DNA from 4 places in the Rhizobium sp. Leaf341 genome. Region 1 is predicted to be linked to each of the others. Evidence: predicted binding sites of a transcription regulator. Region 1 holds the regulator's gene; each other region holds the start of a gene.

Region 1 (4,267 bases):
TTTCAAGGAACTGGCGCGCGTAGGCCGAGAGGCTCTCGACATAGCGGCGCTGCCCCTCCGCATAGATGGTATCGAATGCGAGCGACGATTTTCCCGACCCCGAAAGGCCGGTCATCACGATCAGCTTGTTGCGCGGGAGGTCTAGATCAACCCCCTTGAGATTGTGCTCCCGCGCACCGCGGATCGAAATGGTCTTGAATTCGCTCATGGTAGGATGCTCTGTGTGGGGACGAAGCCATTACTTAAGATCGATACTTCATATGTCGAGCCGGCGTCGCGCGAAACCGAAATTCCACGCTGAAGCAATCCGCCGGACGGATGGCGGCCGGAAGGGAACGCGCGGTCCGTCTTGCGAACCCGCACGACCCGTCTGGCGCGTCGCTCGATTGACAGGATCATAGCGAACACCTAGAACAAATAAAGAACAAATTTGCAAACTGTGGATTGCCGCCGGCCGGGGGCGAAAAGCCACGTCGAAAAGCGTAGGCTTCCGGCACACTGCGGATGGTCGAGCCGCGTTCAGGAGACAGGACAAAGAGATGGCTGGTAGCGTAAACAAGGTGATCCTCATCGGAAATGTCGGTGCGGACCCGGAAATCCGGCGGACGCAGGACGGCAAGCCGATTGCCAACCTGCGCATCGCCACCTCCGAAAGCTGGCGGGACAGGAATTCCGGCGAGCGGCGCGAGAAGACCGAATGGCACACGGTTGTCGTCTTCAACGAGGGTCTCTGCAAAGTCGTCGAACAGTATGTGAAGAAGGGCGCGAAGCTTTACCTCGAAGGCGCGTTGCAGACACGCAAGTGGCAGGACAAGGACGGCAACGACCGTTATTCCACCGAAGTGGTGCTCCAGGGCTTCAATTCGACGCTGACCATGCTGGACGGACGTGACGGCGGCGGCGGCGGTGGAGGCGGCGGAAGCCGCGGTGGCGCCGATTACGGCGGCAGCAGCGGCCCGAACTATGGCGACGACTACGACCGTCCGGCGTCGTCTTCCAGCGGCCGGTCCGGCGGGGGTGCCGGCGGATCTAGCGGTGGTTTCTCGCGGGATCTGGACGACGATATTCCGTTCTGATTCCGTTTCCGATTATCACGATCGAACAGTTTTCGCCGTTGCGAATGTCTTCGCGACGGCGTTTCTGTATGATGCTTGGCCTCTGCGCGATCGAGAGATCGTATCGTGCCAGAAGCGCCTCCAAACCAAGAAAAAAGCTGATGGAAATAGCGGGAAGCGAGCCGACGACAGTTGAGTTAGGCGGAATGGGACTTGCAGAACACATGAGGAACATATAACACTGTTCTTGCTTTGTTTCGTGACTCTGGAGTCGATTGATCATGCTGACCCGCAAGCAACAAGAATTGCTGATTTTCATTCATGAGCGCATGAAGGAATCGGGTGTCCCGCCGTCGTTCGACGAGATGAAGGATGCCCTCGAGCTGGCATCCAAGTCCGGCATCCATCGTCTCATCACGGCGCTCGAGGAGCGGGGTTTCATCCGGCGTCTGCCGAACAGGGCGCGCGCGCTGGAGGTGATCAAATTGCCGGACGCCTATCTCGCGTCCACTCCGCCGAAGCGCGGCTTTACGCCCAGCGTCATCCAGGGAAGCCGTCCGGCTCCCGCTTCGGAGACACCGCTGACGCCGCCGTTGGCGGTGGGAAACGACAACAGCGTATCGGTTCCTGTCATGGGCCGCATCGCGGCGGGGGTTCCGATCTCCGCCATTCAGAACAACACGCATGACATTGCCGTACCCGCCTTCATGCTGGGCAGCGGCGAACATTACGCCCTGGAGGTCCGCGGGGACTCCATGGTGGATGCCGGTATTCTCGATGGCGACACCGTGATCATTCGGAACGCCAACAGCGCGAGCCCCGGTGAGATCGTCGTTGCGCTGGTCGATGACGAAGAGGCGACCTTGAAGCGCTTCCGACGCAAAGGAGCGTCCGTGGCCCTGGAAGCAGCAAATCCCGCCTATGAGACCCGCATTTTCGGACCGGACCGTGTCAAGGTTCAAGGAAAGCTTGTCGGCTTGATTCGCCGCTATCAGTAAAATCCACGCACACCTGACCGCACCACGTCGGACAGAAATCGGCGACCGGTATCGCTGACCGAGCAAGATGGCCGCTGGTGCGATGGGTTCGCTCCCGGTCGTCGTGTCGCGAAAGCGCGCGCGTGATGTTGTGCGTGCGGTTTCGTCTCGCGTCCTTGGTCGTATGAACGTTCCACGGGATCAGGCTAGCAGTTGCGTTTCGGTACGTGGTGGCCAAAGCCTGTCGCCGAGCGACAGTGCCGTTCTCCTATCGATTGAGTCGTGTGACGGGACTGTGGAACCGGTTGCAGGCGGCCGCGTTAACCGTCCGAATGCTGCGGAGACCGAGATGCCGGGAACAACGGAAAGTTTTGAAGTCCTGGTCTTCGATGTGAACGAGGGCGAGGTCTCTCAGTCACGCGAACCGATCATGGCCGAAAGTGCCGACGCTGCACGGCAGTTGGCGGGTCGGCTGGCGGAAACGCACGCCGGGACGATTGCCCTCTCCAGGCGCGGACGCGTGGCGATCGGAGAGTGCGAGCCATCCGTCGTTCTGGAACAGCACGGTCGGATCGGTGATTTCGACTGAGAAGGCCGACCTCGCGGCCCCACTTTTTCCGCGCTTTTGCGCAAAGGATCATGTCTATGAGAATGATTTTCGTCGGGATGCTTGCATCCGTCCTCAGTATCCTCGTGATCAAATATGCCAACAACGACCTTGGCAACAGTGTCCCGATGACCACCGTCGGAGCAGCCAGCTCCCTCTAACAGAGACGCCAGGCTGCTCCGGAGTGCCGGAAAGGCCGCGCAAGCATGGCGCGGCGCGACCAGACCTCGGTCACTCGTGGATCGTGTAGGATCCCATCTCGCAGAGGTTCTGTTTGTCTTCCGTCGTTGCGAGGTTCGATCCCTCTTCGAACTCGAACCGCATGTCATAATCGCAAACATCGCGACCATCTGCGATCGTCAGTTCGATGGTCTCGCCCGGATTGAGAACCTGCTCGCCGAATACGTCACCTTCCCATTCGCTGACGCCGACGGGCGACGTGTAGAACCGCGTGAGGACGGATTGCGTGCCGTTTTTGAGCGAGAAGACGAGATCTTCCGCTTGTGCCGTTCCGGACATCAAAATCGTGCCCAAAACAAGCGCGCCTGTCAGCCGTGCCAGTGTCAACATTGTGTTTATCCCCCCAAGGAATCTCTGTGGCGTCCGTTCGTGGACGCTAAATGAAGAATAGCGATGGCTTAAGCGGGTTCAACGGGAATCTGACGCCTGCCACCGATTTAACGGCGTGTAACCTACGCGGAGTGATCCCTAGGGATTTCAAGGCGATGATGCGGGAAAGATGCACTGAACGGCAAAGGGGAGAGAGGCGCACCCTCGTCACGGCGGCCGCAGCTGCCTGAGGCGACGGCTCTGTCGTTACCATTGGAAAATTTGGACGGCCGCCGTAACCTCGTGGCAGCGACGTGACGTCAATCTGTCGCCCGACCCCGCTCTAGAACCAGCGGCAGTCGCGTCCGAGGTCCTTCTGACAGAAGTCGAAACATCCGTCCACTCCCCATCACCGCCATATGCAGTGCTCGCCCTGGACGATGTTGCTCGGGATAAGTATCTCCGTCATCATGAAGCTTCAAATGGCTAGGTTGATCAAGGTGCGGCCTTGGGGCTACGCCACTGCGCAACACGACGTTCACCGGGAGAGCGACATCAGCCAACCGGAGCTCGCCAGGGTAACCGCTGAACCTCAAGATTGCCGCGCCTGTGGAAAACAGGTTGCTTGATCAGACAGATAGGGGAGAAGCGGGTGAGAATGGAGGCCTCGCCCGGAATTGAACCGGGGTGCAAGGATTTGCAGTCCTCTGCGTCACCACTCCGCCACGAGGCCTCTTAGGGTCGATCAACGAGCCGTGGCCAGCGTTTAGAATCATCCCAGACGAAGCGCAAGAGGAGGGGCCTGCTTTTCCAACTTTTCTTGGGACCAGCAGCCACAGGATCGCGGAAGGGGCGCCACTGCGTCCGTCTGTCGGTCAAGCCTTTCGAAACCGATGCAGGAATGGCCCCGAAAAAATTAGGACGACGGTCTCCGTCCTAAGCCGCACCTGTCGCGTAGCGTTGGGTCGCCCGAAGAGGTTCGGAGATTTCGGAGGCCTAGGTCTGCCAAGAGGATGCGTCGCGCGGGTGATCTGTGAACATGACGCCCTCAGGGCTGCCCGCCACGCTTGATGAAGATG
Region 2 (4,267 bases), on a different contig from region 1:
GGGCCCCGTCCGGCCTCGTCCGTGCCGGCGACCGGCCAGAGACCCTCCCGTCGTGCCGCTTTTTCCATGCGGAAATCCGGGCTCAGGCGGATGTCGATGAGAAGCGGGGAATCGGTCGCGGTGCGGGGTGCCATGGCGGCAGCGTTGCACGAGAGGCCGATTCCCCGCAAGGCCCCCAGGAGATGCGGCGGCGCCTGGGGGCAGGAGGCCGGCAGCGGTGCGGACGCTGCCGGCCTCGGGTGACCGCATGTTACGAGGGACATGCGGCCCCATTCGCGATCCGGAGCATGCCGGACGAGGAGAGGGCCGGCGTCAAAGCAGCGAGAGCTGCACGCCGGTTCCGAGCGGCGGCACGAAGATGTCGCAGTTCAGCGCCCGCCGGTTGGTGTTCAGTTCCAGCCGCTTGGCCGCAAGGTCGAATCGGCGGCCGATCTGCCAGGCATAGGGGCCTGCCCCCTTCATCCGCTTGGTGAAATCCGCGTCGTAATCCTTGCCGTCGCGCATGGAGCGGACGAGCGACATGACATGCCGGTAGCGATCGGGGTAATGCTGCAGCAGCCAATCGCGAAAGAGCGGGCTTACCTCCAGCGGCAGCCGCAGGAGAACATAGCTCGCCTCCGTTGCGCCGGCCGCCTTGGCGCTGTCCAGCACCCGCTCGATCTCGTGATCGTTGAGCGCGGGAATGACGGGCGCCATCAGCACGCTGGTCGGAATGCCGGCCTCCGACAGGCGGCGGATTGCCTCCAGCCGCTTCTCCGGCGTCGAGGCGCGGGGCTCCAGGAGCCGGGCGAGCTTGCGGTCGAGCGTCGTCACCGACAGGCCGACGCGGGCAAGGCCCTTCTCGGCCATCGGGGCGAGAAGGTCGATGTCGCGCAGGACCATGGCGGATTTCGTGACGATCATGACAGGATGATCCGCAGCCTTCAGCACCTCGAGGATCTGGCGCATGATCCGCCACTCCTTCTCGATCGGCTGATAGGGATCGGTGTTCGTGCCGATGGCGATCGGCTTCACCTTGTAGCCGGGCTTGGCCAGCTCGCGCTCCAGGAGCTTGGCCGCATCGGGCTTGGCAAACAGGCGTGCTTCGAAATCGATGCCGGCTGACAGGCCCATATAGGCATGGGTCGGCCGGGCAAAGCAGTAGATGCAGCCATGCTCGCAGCCACGATAGGGATTGACCGAGCGGTCGAAGGGGATATCCGGCGAGTCGTTTCGCGAGATGATCGTACGCGGCTTTTCCACCTGCACTTCGGTCTTGAACGGTGGCAGATCCTCGAGCGAGCTCCAGCCGTCATCCTCCACGCTGCGGGTCACCGGTTCGAACCGGCCGGATGCATTCACGCTTGCACCCCGTCCGCGGCGACGGTCCACGTCGATGCGGAGGCCGCTCTCCACCATCAGTGCGTCGGCCACATCGGCCCGATTGCCGGGCGCAAAAGCGCCCTGCCTTACATGGGACAGATCGTTCATGGGACACTCCGGGGAACATGGGCGATCGAGCGCTTGCCAAATCACCATGTCGTTCTCTCTGCCTCCACTGCTACCGGCAAAATGAGAACAATGCAAGAACAAATCCCGGGCTTACGGAGCCATGCGCCATGCCTTGGCGGTCAGGCGAGCGCGGATTCATGATGAATACAGGGAAACGTGGCTTCCACCCCTGGCCTTCATGGCATTCGCGGTTGCAATGCGGTAGGAACGGCGATGCTCACGATCCTGATGGAAACGCACGATAGCGAGACGCGGCTGGCCCAGTCCCTGGCCGCGCTGGTGTCGGGTGCCGTGGAAGGTCTGATCAGCGATGTCATCATCCTCGATCACGGGTCGCGCGATGCGTCGCAACGCGTTGCCGATGCCGCCGGTGCGCGGTTTTTGACTGAGTGGGCGATGACCGATGTGGTTCGCTCGGCCCGCGGCACCTGGCTGCTGTTGCTCGAGCCCGGTGCCCGCCCGCTCGGCCGCTGGGTGGAGGAGGTCGCCGAACATATGGCGATCGGCCGCGGTCCCGCCCGCTTTTCAGCGTCCCGGCGGCATCGCCGGCCGCTTCTCGCGCGGCTCGCATCGCGCCGCCCGGCGCTCGAGCAGGGCTTTCTCGTCAGCCGCACGCAGGCAGCCGGCATGGTGAGATCCGGCATGACCATCGCCGATTTCGTCACCCGCCGGGGTGTGCACCGCCTGTCGAGCGAGCTCATGCCGGCCTGGGCCGCCAGCCGCTAAGGCCTGTCGCCCGAAAGCGTGCAGCGGTTTCGGGAAACGGCATGCATCACAACAACAACGCAACGCGCTTTAGGGCTTTTACCGCTTCAGATGTTCGTCCAGCCGCGGCATGATCTCCACGAAATTGCAGGGGCGATGGCGCAGGTCGAGTTGCTGGCTGAGGATCCCGTCCCAGGCGTCCCGGCACGCGCCGGGGGAGCCCGGCAGCACGAAGACGAAGGTCGCGTTCAAGACGCCCCCGGTTGCGCGCGACTGGATGGTCGACGTCCCGATCTTGCCGTAGGAGATCTGGTGAAAGATGGCGGAAAAGCCGTCCATCGTCTTCTCGAACAGCGGTTCCAGTGCCTCGGGCGTCACGTCGCGCCCGGTAAAGCCGGTTCCGCCGGTGGTAATGACGACATCGATGCCGGGGTCGAGGCTCCAGGCGGTCACCTGGCGGGCGATCGCCTCGCGCTCGTCGGGAACGATGGCGCGGGCGGCGAGCGCGTGGCCGGCCTCCGTCAGGCGCGTGACCAGCGTATCGCCGGATGTGTCGGTCTCCGGCGTCCGCGTATCGGATACGGTAAGAACCGCAATGGAAACGGGCACGAAGCTGCGGGTGGTGTCGATCGTCATGGGGTCGTCGTCCTCTCGGCTGCCGGGCGGGAGCCCAGCGTGGTGCAGGGCAGGAGATACCAGGCCGGATAGGCCTCGCGGATGCGCGTCGCGGCATGATCGCGTGCTCGCGCATCGGAAAACAGCCCGAAACAGGTGGCGCCGGAGCCGGACATGCGGCAGAGCGCAGCGCCGGCGTCGCAAAGGGCTGCCCGCGCAAGGCCGATCGCCGGCGCAAGTCTGAGGGCCGGCGGTTCGAGGTCGTTGCGCAGCGCCGCGATCGCCGCCATCCACGCCTGCGGCCCGACAAGCCCATCGGGCAGTGTCAGCGGCGGATGCGTCTTCTCGGTCAGGGCGCGGAACACCGCCGGCGTGGAGACCGCAACGCCCGGATTGACCAGCAGAGCCGGAAAGGCAGGCAGGCCGGAGACGAGAGAGATCGCCTCGCCGATCCCGCGGGCGACGAGCGGCCGGCCGGTCAGGCACATCGGAAGATCCGCCCCGAGCGACAGACCGAGAGCGGCAAGGTCCGGATCCTCATCGGTTGCCGGCGCATGCCCCCAGAAACGCCGAAGGCCGATCAGCGCTGCGGCCGCATCCGCGGAGCCGCCGCCGATGCCCGAGGCGACGGGCAGGTTCTTTTCGAGGTGAAGGGCGACCGGCCCGCAGGCCAGCCCGCGCAGCGTCAGCTGCGTGCGCAGGCGGTTGCGCGCCTTCAGCACCAGATTGCCGTCTCCACCCTCGGCGCCGGTCGGCACATCCCCGGCAAAGGGGCCGGAAACGGTGAAGCTGTCCTCGTCTGCCGGCGCCAGCGACAGGCGGTCGCCGGCGTCGGCAAAGGTCACGAGACTTTCGAGCAGGTGATGGCCGTCGGCGCGCTGGCCGACGACATGCAGGGCGAGATTGATCTTTGCCGGCGCCACCAGCATCAGCGGCATGCCGGCGCCCTTATGGTCCGGGGCGACGGCGGCCGGGGAGGTGGCCCTTGCCGGCGCGTCGAGCGCGGCCGGCAGGACAGGCATGTCAGGCACGGCCCGGCGTCAGGACTTCTTGCCGGGCACGACCGCTTCCGGCGGCTTCGGCTTGCCCTCGGCTTCGGCGGCCGCGGGGACCTTGGTATCCAGCGGCGGCAGACCCTTTTCGATCTTCGCCTTGATCTTCGGGATCTCCTCCGCCTCCGGCTTCAGCTCCAGCGTCTGGTTCCACTGGAACACGGCTTCGAGCTTGCGGCCGACGCGCCAGTAGGCATCGCCCAGATGGTCGTTGATCGTGGGATCGCCGGCCATCAGTTCGGCCGCGCGCTCGAGTTCGGCCACGGCCTCGTCGAACTGGCCAAGGCGGAAATAGGCCCAGCCGAGCGAATCGACGATGTAGCCGTCATCCGGCTTCAGGTCGACGGCGCGGCGGATCATGTTCAACCCCTCTTCAAGGTTCATGTTCTTGTCCACCCAGGAAT
Region 3 (4,267 bases), on a different contig from region 1:
GCCCATGTCGAGCGTCATCGACGCTGCCAAAAACTCGACCGGATAATGCGCCTTCAAATAGGCCGTCTGGTAGGAGACGATCGCATAGGCCGCCGCATGGCTCTTGTTGAAGCCGTAGTTGGCGAACTTGGCGAGCAGGTCGAAGATCATGTCGGCCTGGGGTTTCGCCACGCCGTTCTTCACGGCGCCGTCGACGAAACGCGCGCGCTGCTTGTCCATCTCCTCCTTGATCTTCTTGCCCATGGCGCGGCGCAGAAGATCGGCCTCGCCGAGCGAGTAGCCGGAGAGAACCTGGGCGATCTGCATCACCTGTTCCTGATAGACGATGACGCCCTGCGTTTCCTTGAGCAGGTAATCGATGGTCGGGTGGATCGACTCGATCTCTTCCTCGCCATGCTTTCGCGCATTGTAGACCGGAATATTCTCCATCGGGCCCGGCCGATAGAGCGCGACGAGCGCGATGATGTCCTCGATGCAGTCCGGCCGCATGCCGATCAGCGCCTTGCGCATGCCGGCGCTTTCCACCTGGAACACGCCGACCGTGTCGCCCTTGGACAGCATCTCGTAGGTCTTGGCATCGTCGAGCGGCAAGGCTTCCAGCGCGACGTGGATGTCGCGCTTGGCGAGGAAATCCACGGCCGTCTTCAAAACCGTTAGCGTCTTCAGGCCGAGGAAGTCGAATTTCACGAGACCCGCCTGCTCGACCCACTTCATGTTGAACTGGGTTACCGGCATGTCGGAGCGCGGATCGCGGTACATCGGCACCAGCTTCGACAGCGGCCGGTCACCGATGACGATGCCGGCGGCGTGGGTCGATGCGTGGCGGTAGAGGCCCTCGATCTTCTGGGCGATATCGAGCAGACGGCCAATCACCGGCTCCTTGTCGACCTCTTCCTGGAAACGCGGCTCGTCCTCGATGGCCTTCGCCAGCGTGACCGGATTGGCCGGGTTGTTGGGCACCATCTTGCAGATCTTGTCGACCTGGCCATAGGGCATTTCCAGCACGCGGCCGACATCGCGCAGCGCGGCGCGGGCCTGGAGCGACCCGAAGGTGATGATCTGGGCCACCTGCTCGCGTCCATATTTCGCCTGGACGTAGCGGATGACCTCTTCCCGCCGGTCCTGGCAGAAGTCGATGTCGAAGTCGGGCATCGACACGCGTTCCGGATTGAGGAAGCGTTCGAACAGCAGCGAGAAGCGCAGGGGATCGACGTCGGTGATCGTCAGCGCATAGGCAACGAGGGAACCCGCACCCGAGCCGCGGCCGGGGCCGACCGGAATGTCCTGCTGCTTTGCCCATTTGATGAAGTCGGCAACGATCAGGAAATAGCCCGGAAACTTCATGCGTTCGATGACGCCGAGTTCGAAGTCCAGGCGCTCGCGATAGTCCGTCTCGCTGTAACCCGGCGACAGGCCGAGCTTCTGCATCCGCTCTTCGAGGCCCTCGATGGCCTGGCGGCGAAGCTCGCGCGTTTCCGCCCTTTCGGCTTCGGCCGGATCATCGGACGCGCCGGTAAAGCGGGGCAGAATCGGTGCCCGCGTCTTCAACACGAAGGTACAGCGACGCGCCACCTCGATCGTGTTGTCGAGCGCCTCCGGCAGATCGGCAAAGAGCTTCGCCATTTCCTGCCGGCTCTTCAGATAATGATCGGGCGTCAGCCGAAAACGCGTGTCGTCGGAGACCATGGCATTGTGCGCCACGGCCATCAGCGCATCATGCGCGTCGTAGTCGCCGGGGGTCGGGAAAAACGGCTCGTTGGTCGCCACCAGCGGCAGTTCCAGCCGGTAGGCAAGGTCGATCATCCGGTTCTCGTGCTGCCTGTCGTGGCGCCCATGCCGTTGCAGTTCGACATAGAGACGATCGCCGAAGAGGTCCATCAGGGCGTGCGCCCGGGCTTCCGCCAGCGCCGCGTGTCCGGACCGGATCGCCATGTCGATCGGCCCGCCGCTTGCGCCCGTCAGCGCGATCAGGCCATCGGTGCCGATCTCCCTCAGCCAGGAAACACAGACCCGAACACTCTGGTTGCCCTCCCCGCCGAGATAGGCGCGGCTGACGAGGTCGACGAGGTTGACATAGCCCTGATCGCTTGCCGCGATCAGCACGATGGCGGGAAGCTTGGCGAGATGCTGGGCATGCCCGCGCTTCTCCCCTTCGACCTCGTCTTCCATATCGATCGACAGCTGGCAGCCGATCAGCGGCTGGATCCCGTCGTCCATGCATTTCAATGAAAATTCGAGCGCCGCGAACAGGTTGTTCGTATCGGCAATACCGATCGCCGGCTGGGCATCGGCCACGGCCTTGCCGATGATCTTCTTGATCGGCAAGGCGCCTTCGAGCAGGGAGAACGCCGAATGGGTTCTCAAATGGACGAACTGGGGCACCGGCTTGTTGCCATTGCCTGTGTTGCCCGCCAAGCTCTCGCCTGCATCCGCCATAGGTCACTCCGACTCTTGCATGAGGTGGGAGCATACGCCCTTCGACGTCGCGAAGCGACAACGGTGTCGCCTTTCTCCCCCGGAACTTGCCCGGCGACGAAAGGACGAGAGGTCAGAGACCAAGCAGCAGGATGGAGAAGCTGGCAATGAACATGGCGACGGAGGTCAAGGCAGCGAGATCGCGAAGGAAGTCGGACATGGCGGGCTCCTTTTGGTTGTGTTCCCTTTATGTTCTAATTCCGTTCCCGTTTCAAGCTGCATCTGTGATGGACGGTTAACAAATTTCGATCGGAAACCGCGACCCTGATCCGCCGGATGGTGGCGGCCGACAGCGCAGACGCCCGCAGAGCGGCACGCACCAGGGGTGTGAGCCGCTCTGCGGCGCGGGGTTCGTGTTGTTGCGGGAGGGGTCCCCGAAGCGCTTCTGCGCGGGGAAGAGGCGTCAGGCGAGCTCGACGACCTTGCCGTCCTGCAGGGTGATGCGACGGTCCATCTTGGACGCGAGCTCGTAATTGTGAGTCGCGATCATCGCGGCAAGGCCGGATTGCTTGACCAGCGCCTTCAGAGCTTCAAAGACGTAGCCCGCGGTTTCCGGATCGAGATTGCCGGTCGGCTCGTCGGCCAGCAGGACGAAGGGGGCATTGGCCACGGCACGGGCGATCGCCACGCGCTGCTGCTCGCCGCCCGACAGTTCCGACGGGCGGTGGTCGGCGCGATGGCCGATGCGCATGTAGTCGAGCAAGGCCGACGCCCGTTCCCGCGCCTCCTTCTTGGAGAGCCCGGCGATCAGCTGCGGCATCATGATGTTCTCCACGGCCGTGAACTCCGGCAGCAGATGGTGGAACTGGTAGACGAAGCCGATCTCGTTGCGGCGGATGGCCGTGCGCTCGGGATCGCTGAGCGAGCCGCAGGCACGACCATTGATCGAGACTTCGCCGCCATCGGGCCGCTCCAGCAGGCCGGCAAGGTGCAAAAGCGTCGACTTGCCGGTGCCCGAGGGAGCGACCAGCGCGACGGTCTGCCCACCGAGCAGGCGGAAGTCCGCGCCCTTGAGGATCGAGAGCGCCTGTTCGCCCTGGCTGTAATGGCGCTCGACGCCGGATAGCTCTAGTGCCACGCGAGGGGCCATGATGTCGTTCCTGTCACTCGTAACGCAGCGCCTGGACCGGATCCAGTCGCGAGGCCCGCCAGGCGGGGAAGATGGTTGCCAGGAACGACAGTCCGATTGCCATGCCGACGACGGCGACGGTCTCGCCGAGATTCATGTCGGCCGGCAACTGGCTGAGGAAGTAGAGTTCCGGGTTGAAGATCGTCGTGCCCGAGATCCAGGAGAAGAACTGGCGGATCGATTCGATGTTGAGACAGACGACGACGCCGAGCGCGACGCCTGCCAGCGTTCCGACGATGCCGATCGCCGCGCCGGTCATGAAGAAAATGCGCATGACGGCGCCGGACGACGCCCCCATGGTGCGCAGGATGGCGATGTCGCTGCCCTTGTCCTTCACCAGCATGATGAGGCCCGAAACGATGTTGAGCGCCGCCACCAGCACGATGAGGGTCAGGATCATGAACATGACGTTGCGCTCGACCTGAAGTGCGGAGAAAAACGTCTTGTTGCGGTCGCGCCAGTCGCTGATCAGAACCTGTCTCTGGGCGGCATCCTCCACCGGTTGGCGCAGGCTGTCGACGAGGTCGGGGTTTTCGACGAAGAGTTCGATCGACTGCGCGATGCCCTCCGCATTGAAGTAGAGCTGCGCTTCTTCCAGCGGCATGAAGATGATCGAGGCATCATATTCCGACATGCCGATCTCGAAGATCGCGGAGACGGTGT
Region 4 (4,267 bases), on a different contig from region 1:
CTTTGTCCGACCGCCACCCCCATCGCCTGCGCCGCTCCGTGCTCTGTGTTCCGGCCGACAATGATCGTGCGCTTGCAAAGGTGGCAAGCCTCTCGCCCGATGCGGTTATCTACGATCTGGAAGATGCCGTGCTTCCGGAGCACAAGTTGGAGGCCCGCCAAGCGCTGGTGCGCCATCTTGGGCAGTCAACGCAGACCATGCCGGGCGTCGAACAGATCGTCCGGATCAACAGTCTGGCCTCGGGTTTCGGCGAAGCGGATCTTCAAGCTCTTTCCGTCTGCCGGTTTGATGCGGTTCTTGTGCCCAAGGTGGAGGGGCCACGGGATATTCTCGACATTGCCGAAAGCTGGGACGAGGGTGATGCGCCCGATGATCTGCGGCTTTGGGCAATGATCGAGACGCCAAGGGGCGTTCTCAATGTGGCGGCGATCGCGGAAACAGGGCGCACGCGCGGCGGGCGGCTCGATTGCTTGATCCCCGGCCTCAACGATCTGCGCAAGGAGACGGGCGTCGCGGCTCTTTCCGGACGCATCTATCTCGTACCCTGGCTCATGCAGATCCTTCTCGCGGCGCGGGGAAGCGGGCTCGATGCTCTCGACGCCGTCTTCAACGATATTGCCGATGCGGAAGGCTTTGCCCGGGAGTGTGCGGCAGGTCGTGATATGGGGTTTGACGGCAAGATGCTGATCCATCCGCAGCAGATCGCGCCGGCGAACACCGCTTTCGGACCTTCCGCTGCCGAAGAGGCGGAAGCCCGAGAGATCGTCATGGCCTTCGATCATCCGGACAATGCCGGCAGATCGGTCATCGTGCACAAGGGCAAAATGGTCGAACCACTGCATCTCGACCAAGCGCTTGCCTGCCTTGCCAAGGTCGAGGCCATCAAACGAAGAGGGAAACCCACATGAAACTCTACCGCTTTCTCACGGGTCCAGACGATGCGAGCTTCTGCCACAAGGTGACGGCCGCTCTCAACAAGGGCTGGGATCTGCACGGCTCACCGACGTACACCTTCAACGCAGACGCGCAGATCATGCAGTGTGGCCAGGCAGTGGTGAAAGATGTCGACGGCAAGGATTACGTGCCCGACATGAAGCTGTCCGAGCAATAGGCAGACGCACGATTTACATGGCATGCGGCGGGTTCATTACCCGCCGACATGCTCCACGCTTGCCTCGATCCGCTCCATATCGTCGTCAGACAAACCGAAATGATGGCCGATCTCATGGATGAGGACATGGGTGATGATATCGCCCAGCGTCTCGTCGTTTTCGGCCCAGTAGTCGAGGATCGGCCGGCGATACAGCGTGATCCGGTTCGGCATCGTACCGGTTTCCATGGTGAAACGCTCGCCGATACCGCGCCCCTCAAACAGCCCCAGCAGATCGAAGGGCGTTTCCAGCGCCATGTCTTCGAAGACATCGTCATCCGGAAAGTCTTCGATCTCGATGATGAGATCAGTGGCCAGCAGCCGGAATTCCTCCGGCAGGTGCCCATAGGCTTCCAGCGTCAGGGACTCGAACGTGCTGATGGTCGGCGCATGGCGCTCACGCCAATCGTCGCTTTGGTCAATCCGGGCCATGGATACTCCTTGTCCGTTTATATAGCCATTTCCTCGGTCATTTCGAGAAGCAATTCATACCGTCAGGCGATTGTGCAGAATCTGCGGAATCTTTTCCCAGCTGCGTTGACTCTTTTTTGAAGCTCTGGAATCAATAAGAACATAACAGGAACGTATAGGAGCTGACTGCCATGGCTGAAAACGCTGTGCCGCGGGAGACGGTGCTCGCCCTGCGCGACGCCATTGCCCGCTTGGAACGAGACAGGCCCTCCGGTTCCTGTCTTGCCACTACAAGGACGGAGGGCGAAAAAGCCGGGTTTTCCGCGTCCGGCCTTTCTCCGACCGCGCACGAAGAAACGCTGCCGCTTGGCGTTCCCACGCTTGATCATGCCATGTCCGGCGGGCTTCCGCTCAAGGGTCTGAGCGAGATCCGCGTGGCGGAAACGCGTGATGCCGGTGCCGCTACCGGCTTCACGCTTGGACTTGCCGCCCTTTGCCAGGCACGGCGCAAGGCGCGGGGTGAACTTGGGCCTATTCTCTGGATTTCCGAAACGATGGCGGAAAAAGAGGCCGGCGAGCCTTACGGGGTCGGCCTGTCGCTTCTCGGCATCGATCTGCGCGCCGCACTGTTCTCAAGGCCGCGCAATCTCCAGCAGGCCTTGTGGATTGCCGAGGCAGCGCTTGGATTTTCCGTCTTCTCCGCCGTCATTCTGGAGATCCGCGGCAATCCGGCGCGTCTCGGACTTCAGGAGAGCCGACGGCTGCAGTTGCGATCGATGGGCAGCGGCGTGCCGATTTTTCTGCTGCGCCAAGCCGGGGAGGAGGAGGCAAGTAGCGCGCATCTCCGCCTTCTCGTACGTCCTGCCCCTGCATCCCTGTTCATGCTGCCGGATGGAACGATGCTTTCGACCGGCATCGGGCATCCCGCCTTTCACGTGATTGCCGAGAAGACGCGGGCCTTTTCCCCTGTTGATGCCTACCTTGAATGGAGTTCCCATGCGCGCCGGTTCTACCCTCTCGACCCCGTCGCCGTCTCTCTTCCGGCACACGCAGCGGATCCTGTCGCTGTCCTTCCCGCATCTGTCGGCCGACCGGGTGGCGCGCCGGCGCTGGGGCGCGTCATGGCTTTCAAACGGGCGTCCTGATCATCCGCCGGTGGTGTTCTCGGACAAGGTCGAAAATGCCATGCGGATCGTGGCGCTTGACAGTCTGGCCGAGCGCCTGCGGTTGAAGCGGGGGCAAGGTGTCGCCGAAGCCCGCGCCATGCATCCGCGTCTTGATGTGCTGCCGGCCGATCCTGCCGCTGACCAGAGCTTTCTCTCAGGCTTGGCCGACTGGTGCGATCGCTATACGCCGCTGGTTGCCTATGCCGGTGCCGACGGTCTGGCGCTCGACATCACCGGCTGCACCAAACTGCATGGTGGAGAGAAAGCGCTGCTCGACGATGTCTTGTCGCGCCTTTTCCAGCTTGGCGTTGAGGCGCGGGGGGCGATTGCGGCCTCTCCCGGCCTGTCTTGGGCTCTGGCTCGATTTTCCGGCAATGATGTCATCGAAGCAGGAGAGGAGGCCGTCGCGCTCGGGCCTTTGCCCGTGACGGCGCTTCGACTGCCGCAGGCCCTCACAGATACGCTGATCAGACTGGGGCTGACGCAGGTTGGAGATCTCATGGAGGCGCCGAGAGCGGCCCTTGCCCGACGCTTCGGACCGCTCGTCTTTCTTCGGCTCGACCAGGCGCTCGGGCATGATGACGAACCGCTGTCTCCGCGCCGGCCTGTGGCCGAGCTTTCGGTCGAACGCAGGCTGATATCGCCGGTTTCGGGCGAAGACGACATCCTCGGGCTGGCGCTGCAGCTTGCCGATGGCCTGAAGGGACGCCTCGAGGAGCGGGGAGAGGGCGGGCGCCAGTTCGAACTTCTGCTTTTCCGCGTCGACGGCAAGGTATTCCGGTTGCTCGCCGGCACATCGTCTCCGTTGCGGGATCCAAAGCGCATCGCTGCGCTCTATCGGGAACGGCTTGCCGCCGTGCATGATGATCTGGATGCCGGTTATGGTTTCGAGATCTTGCGGCTCTGCGTGCTCAAGGCCGAGCCGATCTCCTCCGTTCAGGATGATTTTTCGGGGCGACCCGACCAAAGCCGTGCCCTTGCCGACTTCACGGACCGCGTCGTCGCTCGTTTTGGAGACGAGGTGCTGTCGGTTGCCGTTCTCGCGGCAAGCCATATTCCCGAGCGGGCGGCAAGCCTTCGGCCCGCCCGCGATGCTGCGTCTCCGGCAGCCAAAGGGCTTCAAGCCGAGGAATGGCCGGTTGTGCCGGTGCGGCCCCTGCGTCTTCTGACGCATCCCGAGCGCGTGGAGGTGCCCGTCGCCGATGTTCCGGACGGTGCACCGGAACGGTTTTTCTGGCGGCGGACCGCGTATCGGGTTACCCGGGCGGAAGGCCCGGAGCGCATTGCTGCGGAATGGTGGATCGACGGCGAAGACGCGCCGACGCGCGATTATTTTCGCATCGAGGACGAGACGGGGCGCCGGTTCTGGATGTTCCGCAATGGATTGTTCCAGCGCGAGCGAATGCATCCCGACTGGTTCATGCACGGCATTTTCGCATGACCCGCGCCGCTCCCCGAAAGGGGCGGGACGGCAGCGACGGCGTGACGAACAACACGCCGCCTGTCTTCTACGAATGGGGCGCCTGTACCAATTTTTCCT

Evidence for each region. The regulator LexA, encoded in region 1, represses DNA repair genes until DNA is damaged. The targets are predictions, from matches to a motif close to TGTTCNNNNTGTGTTCNG.
Region 2: the regulator LexA is predicted to act here: its motif matches at 1,554-1,571, upstream of ASG03_RS02640 (PA0069 family radical SAM protein).
Region 3: the regulator LexA is predicted to act here: its motif matches at 2,655-2,672, upstream of dnaE (DNA polymerase III subunit alpha).
Region 4: the regulator LexA is predicted to act here: its motif matches at 1,718-1,735, upstream of ASG03_RS21915 (ImuA family protein).

Annotation. Positions count from the first base shown of each region.
Region 1 is NZ_LMPE01000015.1:9,871-14,137, reverse strand. It holds gene uvrA (excinuclease ABC subunit UvrA) at 1-208, opposite strand, end outside; gene ASG03_RS15015 (single-stranded DNA-binding protein) at 540-1,076, shown strand; gene lexA (transcriptional repressor LexA) at 1,337-2,053, shown strand; gene ASG03_RS15005 (hypothetical protein) at 2,382-2,621, shown strand; gene ASG03_RS15000 (hypothetical protein) at 2,871-3,158, opposite strand; tRNA gene ASG03_RS14990 (tRNA-Cys) at 3,848-3,921, opposite strand.
Region 2 is NZ_LMPE01000003.1:210,316-214,582, reverse strand. It holds gene ASG03_RS02645 (ribonuclease HII) at 1-134, opposite strand, end outside; gene ASG03_RS02640 (PA0069 family radical SAM protein) at 313-1,470, opposite strand; gene ASG03_RS02635 (hypothetical protein) at 1,705-2,217, shown strand; gene moaB (molybdenum cofactor biosynthesis protein B) at 2,296-2,832, opposite strand; gene ASG03_RS02625 (4-(cytidine 5'-diphospho)-2-C-methyl-D-erythritol kinase) at 2,829-3,749, opposite strand; gene ASG03_RS02620 (tetratricopeptide repeat protein) at 3,852-4,267, opposite strand, start outside.
Region 3 is NZ_LMPE01000010.1:263,956-268,222, reverse strand. It holds gene dnaE (DNA polymerase III subunit alpha) at 1-2,436, opposite strand, end outside; gene ASG03_RS11025 (ABC transporter ATP-binding protein) at 2,879-3,565, opposite strand; gene ASG03_RS11020 (lipoprotein-releasing ABC transporter permease subunit) at 3,579-4,267, opposite strand, start outside.
Region 4 is NZ_LMPE01000002.1:256,301-260,567, reverse strand. It holds gene ASG03_RS01165 (HpcH/HpaI aldolase/citrate lyase family protein) at 1-908, shown strand, start outside; gene ASG03_RS01160 (DUF1737 domain-containing protein) at 905-1,111, shown strand; gene ASG03_RS01155 (metallopeptidase family protein) at 1,148-1,582, opposite strand; gene ASG03_RS21915 (ImuA family protein) at 1,753-2,706, shown strand; gene ASG03_RS01145 (Y-family DNA polymerase) at 2,657-4,168, shown strand; gene ASG03_RS01140 (error-prone DNA polymerase) at 4,165-4,267, shown strand, end outside.